One region of the Anoxybacillus sp. FSL W8-1294 genome, then DNA from elsewhere that is predicted to be linked to it. Evidence: a T-box and tRNA genes for the amino acid it is inferred to sense, from the RefSeq annotation. Region 1 holds a T-box; the other holds one or more tRNA genes.
What was found. A T-box is a leader RNA that pairs with one kind of tRNA and senses whether it is charged. The one in region 1 lies ahead of serS (serine--tRNA ligase), so its partner is inferred to be a tRNA-Ser.
Positions count from the first base shown of each region.

Region 1 (4,384 bases):
TTTATTTGCATGCTTCATTACACACGTTGTTAGAGCGTATTGCTATGCGGGGTCGCGAATTTGAAAAAAACATTGATCCGAACTATTTACAACAACTATCTCATGCTTATGAACAAGCAATAGAACAATTTGAACAAGACCACCCCCACATTCCTGTATTGCGATTTAATGGAGATGAACTCGACTTCGTTCATAATGACAAAGATCGATTTTACATTTTAAACGAACTGCAATCTGTTCTTAAAAGGAGTTTAGAACAATGAATTTACGAGAAAAATATCATATCCCAAGCGATGCTGTCATTACCATTGCTGGAACGGTCGGTGTCGGAAAATCAACGATGACAAAAGCGTTAGCTGATGCGCTTCAATTTCGCACTTCTTTTGAAAAAGTAGATACAAATCCTTATTTAGATAAATTTTACGCTGATTTTAAACGTTGGAGCTTTCACCTTCAAATTTACTTTCTCGCTGAACGATTCAAAGAACAAAAGCGTATTTTTGAATACGGAGGAGGATTTGTCCAAGATCGCTCCATTTATGAAGATACAGGTATTTTTGCAAAAATGCATTACGAAAAAGGTACGATGTCGAAAGTCGACTATGAAACGTATACAAGTTTATTTGAAGCTATGGTTATGACACCATATTTTCCTCATCCTGATTTACTTATTTATTTAGAAGGAAGTTTTGAGGAAATTATTAAACGTATTCGTGAGCGCGGTCGTCCAATGGAACAGCAGACACCAACCGAATATTGGAAAGAAATGTATGAAAGATATGAGAGATGGATCAATAGCTTTAATGCTTGTCCTGTTTTGCGTATTAACATCAATGAATATGATATTATTCGTGATGCTCAATCAATCGAACCGATTGTCGCAAAAATTGGATATATGATCGAACAATATCGCACGTTAAAAAAATAAGGATGTCTCAACCGTTTTGGGACATCCTTTCTTTTGCTGTATAAAACAAAAATTCGTTACAATATGTAACGAATTGTTCAATAAACAATCTCCATTTTATGCGCTGTGGTTGCAAACATCTAAATGATGGCGGAGGAGGAGGGATTCGAACCCCCGCGCGCCTTTCGACGCCTCTCGGTTTTCAAGACCGACCCCTTCAGCCAGACTTGGGTACTCCTCCGTATCGACATGTATTAAATTATCATAACCATCACGACATGTCAACACTTTTTATAAAGAAAAGGGGGGCAAACTTTCTCCCCCTATGAAATCACTTCTTTTCCTCCCATGTATGGTCGAAGTACTTCTGGAATAACTACCGTTCCATCTTCCTGTTGGTAATTTTCTAAAATCGCTGCAACAGTTCGTCCGATGGCTAAACCAGATCCGTTTAGCGTATGCACATGTTCTGGCTTCGCCTTTGGATCACGACGGAAACGAATATTTGCGCGGCGAGCTTGAAACGCTTCAAAATTGCTACAAGAAGAAATCTCTCGGTACGTACCATAGCTTGGTAACCATACTTCAATGTCATATTTTTTTGCTGCAGTAAATCCTAAATCAGCTGTACACATGCTCATCACACGATATGGCAGACCTAATAGTTGTAAAACACGCTCTGCATCATTTGTTAGCTTTTCGAGCTCTTCGTAAGAATCTTCTGGTTTGACAAATTTAACAAGTTCTACTTTATTGAATTGATGCTGACGAATTAATCCACGTGTATCCCTTCCAGCTGATCCTGCTTCTGAACGGAAGCATGCACTATATGCAACATATTTAATCGGCAAATCATCTGCTGATAAAATTTCATCGCGATGTAAGTTTGTTACAGGAACTTCAGCTGTTGGAATTAAAAAGTAATCTTCGCTTTCGATACGAAATGCATCTTCTTCAAACTTCGGAAGCTGCCCCGTTCCCGTCATGCTTGCTCGATTAACGATGTATGGCGGAAGAACTTCTTCATATCCGTGTTGTTCAACATGTATGTCTAACATAAAGTTAATCAATGCACGTTCTAAACGTGCCCCAAGTCCTTTATAAAATACAAATCGGCTTCCTGTCACCTTTGCTGCTCTTTCAAAATCTAAAATCCCAAGTTGATCAGCAATTTCCCAATGTGGTTTCGGTTCAAAGGAAAATGAACGCGGTTCACCCCATTTACGAATTTCTACATTATCGTCTTCTGATTCACCAATTGGAACAGATTCATGTGGAATGTTTGGAATGGATAAAAGCAATGTTCCAAGCTGTTGTTCTACTTCTCGCAATTCATCATCAAGTACTTTAATCTGATCACCAACTTGGCGCATTTCAGCAATGAGATGATCCGCATCTTTTTTTTCACGCTTTAGTAAAGCAACTTGTTGCGACACATCGTTTCGCTTATTTTTTAATTCCTCCGCCTGTGCAATGAGTTCTCGACGACGACGATCGAGCTGCTCAAATCGTTCGAAATCCGCTAAATCCTCACCACGATGTTGAAGCTTTTGTTTTACTTCTTCAAAATTAGCACGTAAAAATTTTAAGTCTAACATCAACATACCTCCTTTTTATTTTGATTAATGAAATAAAAAACTCCCGTCCCAAAGGAAAGGGACGAGAGTGCTCCCGCGTTGCCACCCTAGTTGAAGACATACGTCTCCCACTCGAGAGATATAACGGTTCTCACCGGAAATGCCTACTGACTTAACGCGTTCAGCATCTCGCTCCAGGATGGATTCACAAGTCATTCCTGCCGATTTGCACCGACCATCGGCTCTCTGAAAGGAAGAGGGCTTGCTACTAGTTCCTGTCATCGCTTTTTCTTCATATCATTTTCTTGGAAATAATGTACTATAAGTTTAAACAAAATGCAACCCGTTTATTCTTTTGTCTCTTTCACCATGTTGATAAAGTATTGCGTCATACGATGGTCGTCTGTTAATTCTGGATGAAACGAACATCCTAAAAATTGTCCTTGTCTTGCCGCGACAATGCGATCCTCATATGTCGCAAGCACATCAACATCGGCTCCTACAGATACAATGTGCGGAGCTCGAATAAATACACCAATAAAGTCATCCGCGACTCCTTTAATAGATAAAGATGCTTCAAAGCTTTCACGCTGGCGACCGAACGAGTTGCGTTCAACCGTAATATCCATTAAACCGAGATGCGGCTCATCGTAACCAACAATTTTTTTCGCTAAAATGATTAAGCCTGCACACGTTCCAAACATCGGCTTCCCTTCGCCTGCAAATTGCTTCAGCGGTTCAATAAAGCCGTATTTATCCATCAAACGACGCATCGTCGTACTTTCCCCACCTGGAATGATAAGGCCATCAATCTGTGTCAATTGCTCGACCTTTTTAATCACTACCGCTTCTGCACCACACGCTTCAATCGACCGTACATGTTCACGTACGGCCCCTTGCAATCCTAATACTCCTATTTTCACCATATTCATTGCTCCTTTACATTACCATCCGCGTTCTTGCATCCGTTGTTCAGGAAGCAACGAAGAAATATCAATCCCTTTCATCGCTCCACCTAATCCTTTAGATAAGTGAGCAATTAATTCGTAATCTTCATAATGAGTTGTTGCCTCTACGATAGCACGTGCATATTTTTCAGGGTTTTCTGATTTGAAAATACCAGAACCAACAAATACACCATCAGCACCTAAATGCATCATTAATGCTGCATCCGCTGGTGTCGCAACACCACCTGCTGCAAAGTTAACGACAGGAAGACGACCAAGACGTTTGATTTCTAATAATACTTCAAACGGTGCACCTAAATTTTTCGCTTCCGTCATTAATTCATCTTCACTCATGCTAACGACTTTACGCACTTGCGCGTTTACTTTACGCATATGGCGAACAGCTTCAACAATATTTCCTGTGCCCGGTTCACCTTTTGTACGAAGCATCGATGCTCCTTCAGCGATACGACGAGCTGCTTCACCTAAATCACGGCAGCCACATACAAACGGCACAGTAAATTGACGTTTATCAATATGAAATTCTTCGTCTGCTGGCGTTAATACTTCACTCTCATCAATATAGTCTACGCCGAGCGCCTCTAATACACGCGCTTCCACATAGTGGCCGATACGCGCCTTCGCCATTACCGGAATAGATACTGCTTTCATCACTTCTTCAATAACTGTCGGATCAGCCATGCGGGCAACACCACCAGCTGCACGAATATCAGCTGGAACGCGCTCAAGAGCCATCACTGCAACAGCACCTGCTGCTTCTGCGATTTTCGCTTGTTCTGCATTCACGACGTCCATAATGACGCCACCTTTTTGCATTTCCGCCATTCCGCGTTTTACACGTTCTGTACCTGTAACCGCCACCGTTCATTCCTCCCATTATGTATATCGTTATTGTGATATTGTACTGAAAAATCAGTTTGACGACAACTATT
Region 1 covers NZ_CP150179.1:19,461-23,844, reverse strand. The annotation lists gene NSQ23_RS00105 (deoxynucleoside kinase) at 1-263, shown strand, start outside; gene NSQ23_RS00100 (deoxynucleoside kinase) at 260-928, shown strand; tRNA gene NSQ23_RS00095 (tRNA-Ser) at 1,056-1,148, opposite strand; gene serS (serine--tRNA ligase) at 1,231-2,505, opposite strand; T-box leader at 2,560-2,775, opposite strand; gene pdxT (pyridoxal 5'-phosphate synthase glutaminase subunit PdxT) at 2,832-3,410, opposite strand; gene pdxS (pyridoxal 5'-phosphate synthase lyase subunit PdxS) at 3,429-4,313, opposite strand.

Region 2 (4,384 bases), 510 kb from region 1:
AAGCGGTACGCGAGCTGGGTTCAGAACGTCGTGAGACAGTTCGGTCCCTATCCGTCGCGGGCGTAGGAAATTTGAGAGGAGCTGTCCTTAGTACGAGAGGACCGGGATGGACGCACCGCTGGTGTACCAGTTGTCCCGCCAGGGGCACAGCTGGGTAGCTATGTGCGGAAGGGATAAGCGCTGAAAGCATCTAAGCGTGAAGCCCCCCTCAAGATGAGATTTCCCATCGCGTCAAGCGAGTAAGATCCCTTGAAGATGACAAGGTAGATAGGTCCGAGGTGGAAGCGTGGCGACACGTGCAGCTGACGGATACTAATCGATCGAGGACTTAACTAAACACACACGAAAAGCGGAGGCGACTGTCCAGCCACGAAGAACGCGAAAGGCCTGCGAGGAGGCTGTTGCCGCCACAGCAGGACTGAAGCGGTTCGAGGGGCTAGGAGCCGCAGCTAGACATCAAGAAAAGCTGAGAACGGTCCTTGGCGAAGCCAAGGAAACGTCCGACGGAGCCGAGAGCTTTTGACGAAGACGTGCGTGCACGTCGAACGGAAAAAGCGAAAGGCGTAGGAGGATGTTAGTTCGAAGCTAGACATCACGAAAAGCGAAGGCGACTGTTCTGTTATCTAGTTTTGAAGGAATAAAAAAATGCTTGACAACAAAAAATATTCCGTTATAATAACATTTGTCTAAAGCATTATTGCTCGGTGACGATGGCGGAGAGGTCACACCCGTTCCCATCCCGAACACGGAAGTTAAGCTCTCCAGCGCCGATGGTAGTTGGCGGGACACCGCCTGCGAGAGTAGGACGTTGCCGGGCAAAACAATATGTTATTCCGCAGTAGCTCAGTGGTAGAGCACTCGGCTGTTAACCGAGCGGTCGTAGGTTCGAATCCTACCTGCGGAGCCATTTACGGAGAGCTGTCCGAGTGGTCGAAGGAGCACGATTGGAAATCGTGTAGACGCGATGAGCGTCTCAAGGGTTCGAATCCCTTGCTCTCCGCCAGCCACTTTGGAAATAATATATGGCCCGTTGGTCAAGTGGTTAAGACACCGCCCTTTCACGGCGGTAACACGGGTTCGAATCCCGTACGGGTCATCTTTTATCTTTTATGGAGGATTAGCTCAGCTGGGAGAGCACTTGCCTTACAAGCAAGGGGTCGGCGGTTCGATCCCGTCATCCTCCACCATGTATGAACAATCATCGCGGGGTGGAGCAGCCAGGTAGCTCGTCGGGCTCATAACCCGAAGGTCGCAGGTTCAAATCCTGCCCCCGCAACCAAATTGGTCCCGTAGTGTAGTGGTTAACATGCCTGCCTGTCACGCAGGAGATCGCGGGTTCGAGTCCCGTCGGGACCGCCATGTATGGCTCGGTAGCTCAGTCGGTAGAGCAAAGGACTGAAAATCCTTGTGTCGGCGGTTCGATTCCGTCCCGAGCCACCATTTTGAATAATGTCGGCTTCATTTAAATATATATATAATATGCCGGCTTAGCTCAATTGGTAGAGCAACTGACTTGTAATCAGTAGGTTGCGGGTTCAAGTCCTGCAGCCGGCACCAGATTGTTTTTGAGCCATTAGCTCAGCAGGTAGAGCATCTGACTTTTAATCAGAGGGTCGGAGGTTCGAGTCCTCCATGGCTCACCATGATGCGGGTGTGGCGGAATTGGCAGACGCACCAGACTTAGGATCTGGCGCCTCTGGCGTGGGGGTTCAAGTCCCTCCACCCGCATAATGCGGAAGTAGTTCAGTGGTAGAACACCACCTTGCCAAGGTGGGGGTCGCGGGTTCGAGTCCCGTCTTCCGCTCCAATATGCCATGCCGGGGTGGCGGAATTGGCAGACGCACAGGACTTAAAATCCTGCGGTAGGTGACTACCGTGCCGGTTCGAGTCCGGCCCTCGGCACTTTATATGCGCCCGTAGCTCAATTGGATAGAGCATCTGACTACGGATCAGAAGGTTAGGGGTTCGAATCCTCTCGGGCGCGCCATGTTTATATCATTATGAGGACGGGAAGTAGCTCAGCTTGGTAGAGCACATGGTTTGGGACCATGGGGTCGCAGGTTCGAATCCTGTCTTCCCGACCATTTTCAAGGGGCCTTAGCTCAGCTGGGAGAGCGCCTGCTTTGCACGCAGGAGGTCATCGGTTCGATCCCGATAGGCTCCACCATATATTTATAATGGCGGCGTAGCTCAGCTGGCTAGAGCGTACGGTTCATACCCGTAAGGTCGGGGGTTCGATTCCCTCCGCCGCTACTAGCTTAGGACCTTTAGCTCAGCTGGTTAGAGCAGACGGCTCATAACCGTCCGGTCGTAGGTTCGAGTCCTACAAGGTCCACCATGTTATATTATACGGAGGAGTACCCAAGTCTGGCTGAAGGGGTCGGTCTTGAAAACCGAGAGGCGTCGAAAGGCGCGCGGGGGTTCGAATCCCTCCTCCTCCGCCATATACAGTTTCATATCGCTTTATATTATGCCGGCTTAGCTCAATTGGTAGAGCAACTGACTTGTAATCAGTAGGTTGCGGGTTCAAGTCCTGCAGCCGGCATCATTGTGGCGGCTATGGCGAAGTGGTTAACGCACCAGATTGTGGCTCTGGCATTCGTGGGTTCGATTCCCACTAGTCGCCCCATAACATTTGCAAATTCAAATATGCGGGTGTAGTTTAGTGGTAAAACCTCAGCCACGAGCGACGCTTCGTCGAGTAAACCACGAGTTGCCTCGACGCATCCATCATCTTTGAATATGCTAGTAGAGGAAGAGGCATGACTGAGCGTGATGAGTGTTGCTTATTATAAAATTCGACGTGCGGGTGTAGTTTAGTGGTAAAACCTCAGCCTTCCAAGCTGATGTCGTGGGTTCGATTCCCATCACCCGCTTACATGGGCCTATAGCTCAGCTGGTTAGAGCGCACGCCTGATAAGCGTGAGGTCGGTGGTTCAAGTCCACTTAGGCCCATTATAATCTTTATTTTCGTTCCGCAGTAGCTCAGTGGTAGAGCACTCGGCTGTTAACCGAGCGGTCGTAGGTTCGAATCCTACCTGCGGAGCCATTTGGAGAAGTACCCAAGTGGCTGAAGGGGACGGTTTGCTAAACCGTTAGGTCGCGTTTTGCGGCGCGCGGGTTCAAATCCCGCCTTCTCCGCCATTGCCACATATGGCCCGTTGGTCAAGTGGTTAAGACACCGCCCTTTCACGGCGGTAACACGGGTTCGAATCCCGTACGGGTCACTAGAAAAAGGGACATCTCTTAAGAAGAGATGTCCCTTTTGAATTATTTGGCTCCATAATATTTGGTGCTGGTTTTTACTCACCAACACCAAATATTATAGAGCCTTAATGACTGGCCCTCCGCTATTTCCGTGTGTAGCTGCAGCGTCAATTTGAATGACAGGGCTCCCTTGTTCAGTTTTTTTAGAAGCGGCAGAGATATGACCAGTGTTCATTGAGGAAACGAGTGAGGAATCAGGAGATAATAAATCGGAATCAGCAGCAGCAGGATAACCGATCACCCAAATGTTGTCTTGATTTTGTACGTCATCAGAATTTCCTAGTTTTAATGTAGGAAAATTTTTCCTTTCTATTTTTAATACAGCAACATCTTTTCCTTCGTTAATCGGTGCGCCATAGCTTTTAATTTCTCCATCGAGTACATCTCCACCAGGTAGTATTACTTTCAATCCTCTTTTGATGTCTACATATTGCGTATAATCAATCATATAATCGTATGCTGCGTTCACGTCTACTTGAAAATAATCGGCAATTCCTTGAACCATTTGTTTAAAAGCGGCGTACGCGATTTGTTCATCATCCATTTTAGAAAATTCGACAACGTGAGCGTTCGTCACGATATAACCATTTGAACTAATAATCGCACCAGAGCCGGATCCACCTATAATGGTTTGATTATTCATTTGTTGCAAGTAGTTTGAGACAGCTGGATTATCATCTACGAAGTCCCACTTGACGATGGCGTAGTCCACAATTCTGACAACAGCTGGTTTTGAATATTCAGCCAGCTTTTGAGCCTTGGTAATGTGAGAAGTATCTGGTTTGATATTCAGTAAGAAAAAGAACTAATCACTAATGCCATTAATAGAACGCTTAAAGAAATTGCAATCATTGCTCTCCTCATATTCCATTCCCCCTGTATAAGTGATGAAAAGCCTCATTTTAACGAACTCATATATTGTATTCATCTATAAAGTTATTAGAACATAAAAAAAGAAAAAAACGCTACTCAACATGAGCAACGTCTTCTCCACTCATATCCATTTTATTTTTCCTCTCTAAAAATTTCTTGCCATACTCGCCATGTTGATGAATCGATGGGTGCTCAACTTGAACGGTGACGTGGGAAAGATTGTATCGTTCCTTTAACATTTCAT
Region 2 covers NZ_CP150179.1:527,824-532,207, forward strand. The annotation lists rRNA gene NSQ23_RS02815 (23S ribosomal RNA) at 1-336, shown strand, start outside; rRNA gene rrf (5S ribosomal RNA) at 701-817, shown strand; tRNA gene NSQ23_RS02825 (tRNA-Asn) at 833-907, shown strand; tRNA gene NSQ23_RS02830 (tRNA-Ser) at 913-1,003, shown strand; tRNA gene NSQ23_RS02835 (tRNA-Glu) at 1,025-1,096, shown strand; tRNA gene NSQ23_RS02840 (tRNA-Val) at 1,112-1,187, shown strand; tRNA gene NSQ23_RS02845 (tRNA-Met) at 1,203-1,279, shown strand; tRNA gene NSQ23_RS02850 (tRNA-Asp) at 1,284-1,359, shown strand; tRNA gene NSQ23_RS02855 (tRNA-Phe) at 1,365-1,440, shown strand; tRNA gene NSQ23_RS02860 (tRNA-Thr) at 1,482-1,557, shown strand; tRNA gene NSQ23_RS02865 (tRNA-Lys) at 1,568-1,643, shown strand; tRNA gene NSQ23_RS02870 (tRNA-Leu) at 1,648-1,728, shown strand; tRNA gene NSQ23_RS02875 (tRNA-Gly) at 1,733-1,807, shown strand; tRNA gene NSQ23_RS02880 (tRNA-Leu) at 1,817-1,902, shown strand; tRNA gene NSQ23_RS02885 (tRNA-Arg) at 1,911-1,987, shown strand; tRNA gene NSQ23_RS02890 (tRNA-Pro) at 2,008-2,084, shown strand; tRNA gene NSQ23_RS02895 (tRNA-Ala) at 2,092-2,167, shown strand; tRNA gene NSQ23_RS02900 (tRNA-Met) at 2,180-2,253, shown strand; tRNA gene NSQ23_RS02905 (tRNA-Ile) at 2,262-2,338, shown strand; tRNA gene NSQ23_RS02910 (tRNA-Ser) at 2,352-2,444, shown strand; tRNA gene NSQ23_RS02915 (tRNA-Thr) at 2,473-2,545, shown strand; tRNA gene NSQ23_RS02920 (tRNA-His) at 2,554-2,629, shown strand; tRNA gene NSQ23_RS02925 (tRNA-Gly) at 2,806-2,876, shown strand; tRNA gene NSQ23_RS02930 (tRNA-Ile) at 2,882-2,955, shown strand; tRNA gene NSQ23_RS02935 (tRNA-Asn) at 2,975-3,049, shown strand; tRNA gene NSQ23_RS02940 (tRNA-Ser) at 3,053-3,144, shown strand; tRNA gene NSQ23_RS02945 (tRNA-Glu) at 3,156-3,227, shown strand; gene NSQ23_RS02950 (serine protease) at 3,323-3,979, opposite strand; gene NSQ23_RS02955 (cation diffusion facilitator family transporter) at 4,233-4,384, opposite strand, start outside.
Region 2: it has a tRNA-Ser gene. The T-box ahead of serS (serine--tRNA ligase) is inferred to sense a tRNA for this amino acid. The anticodon was not compared.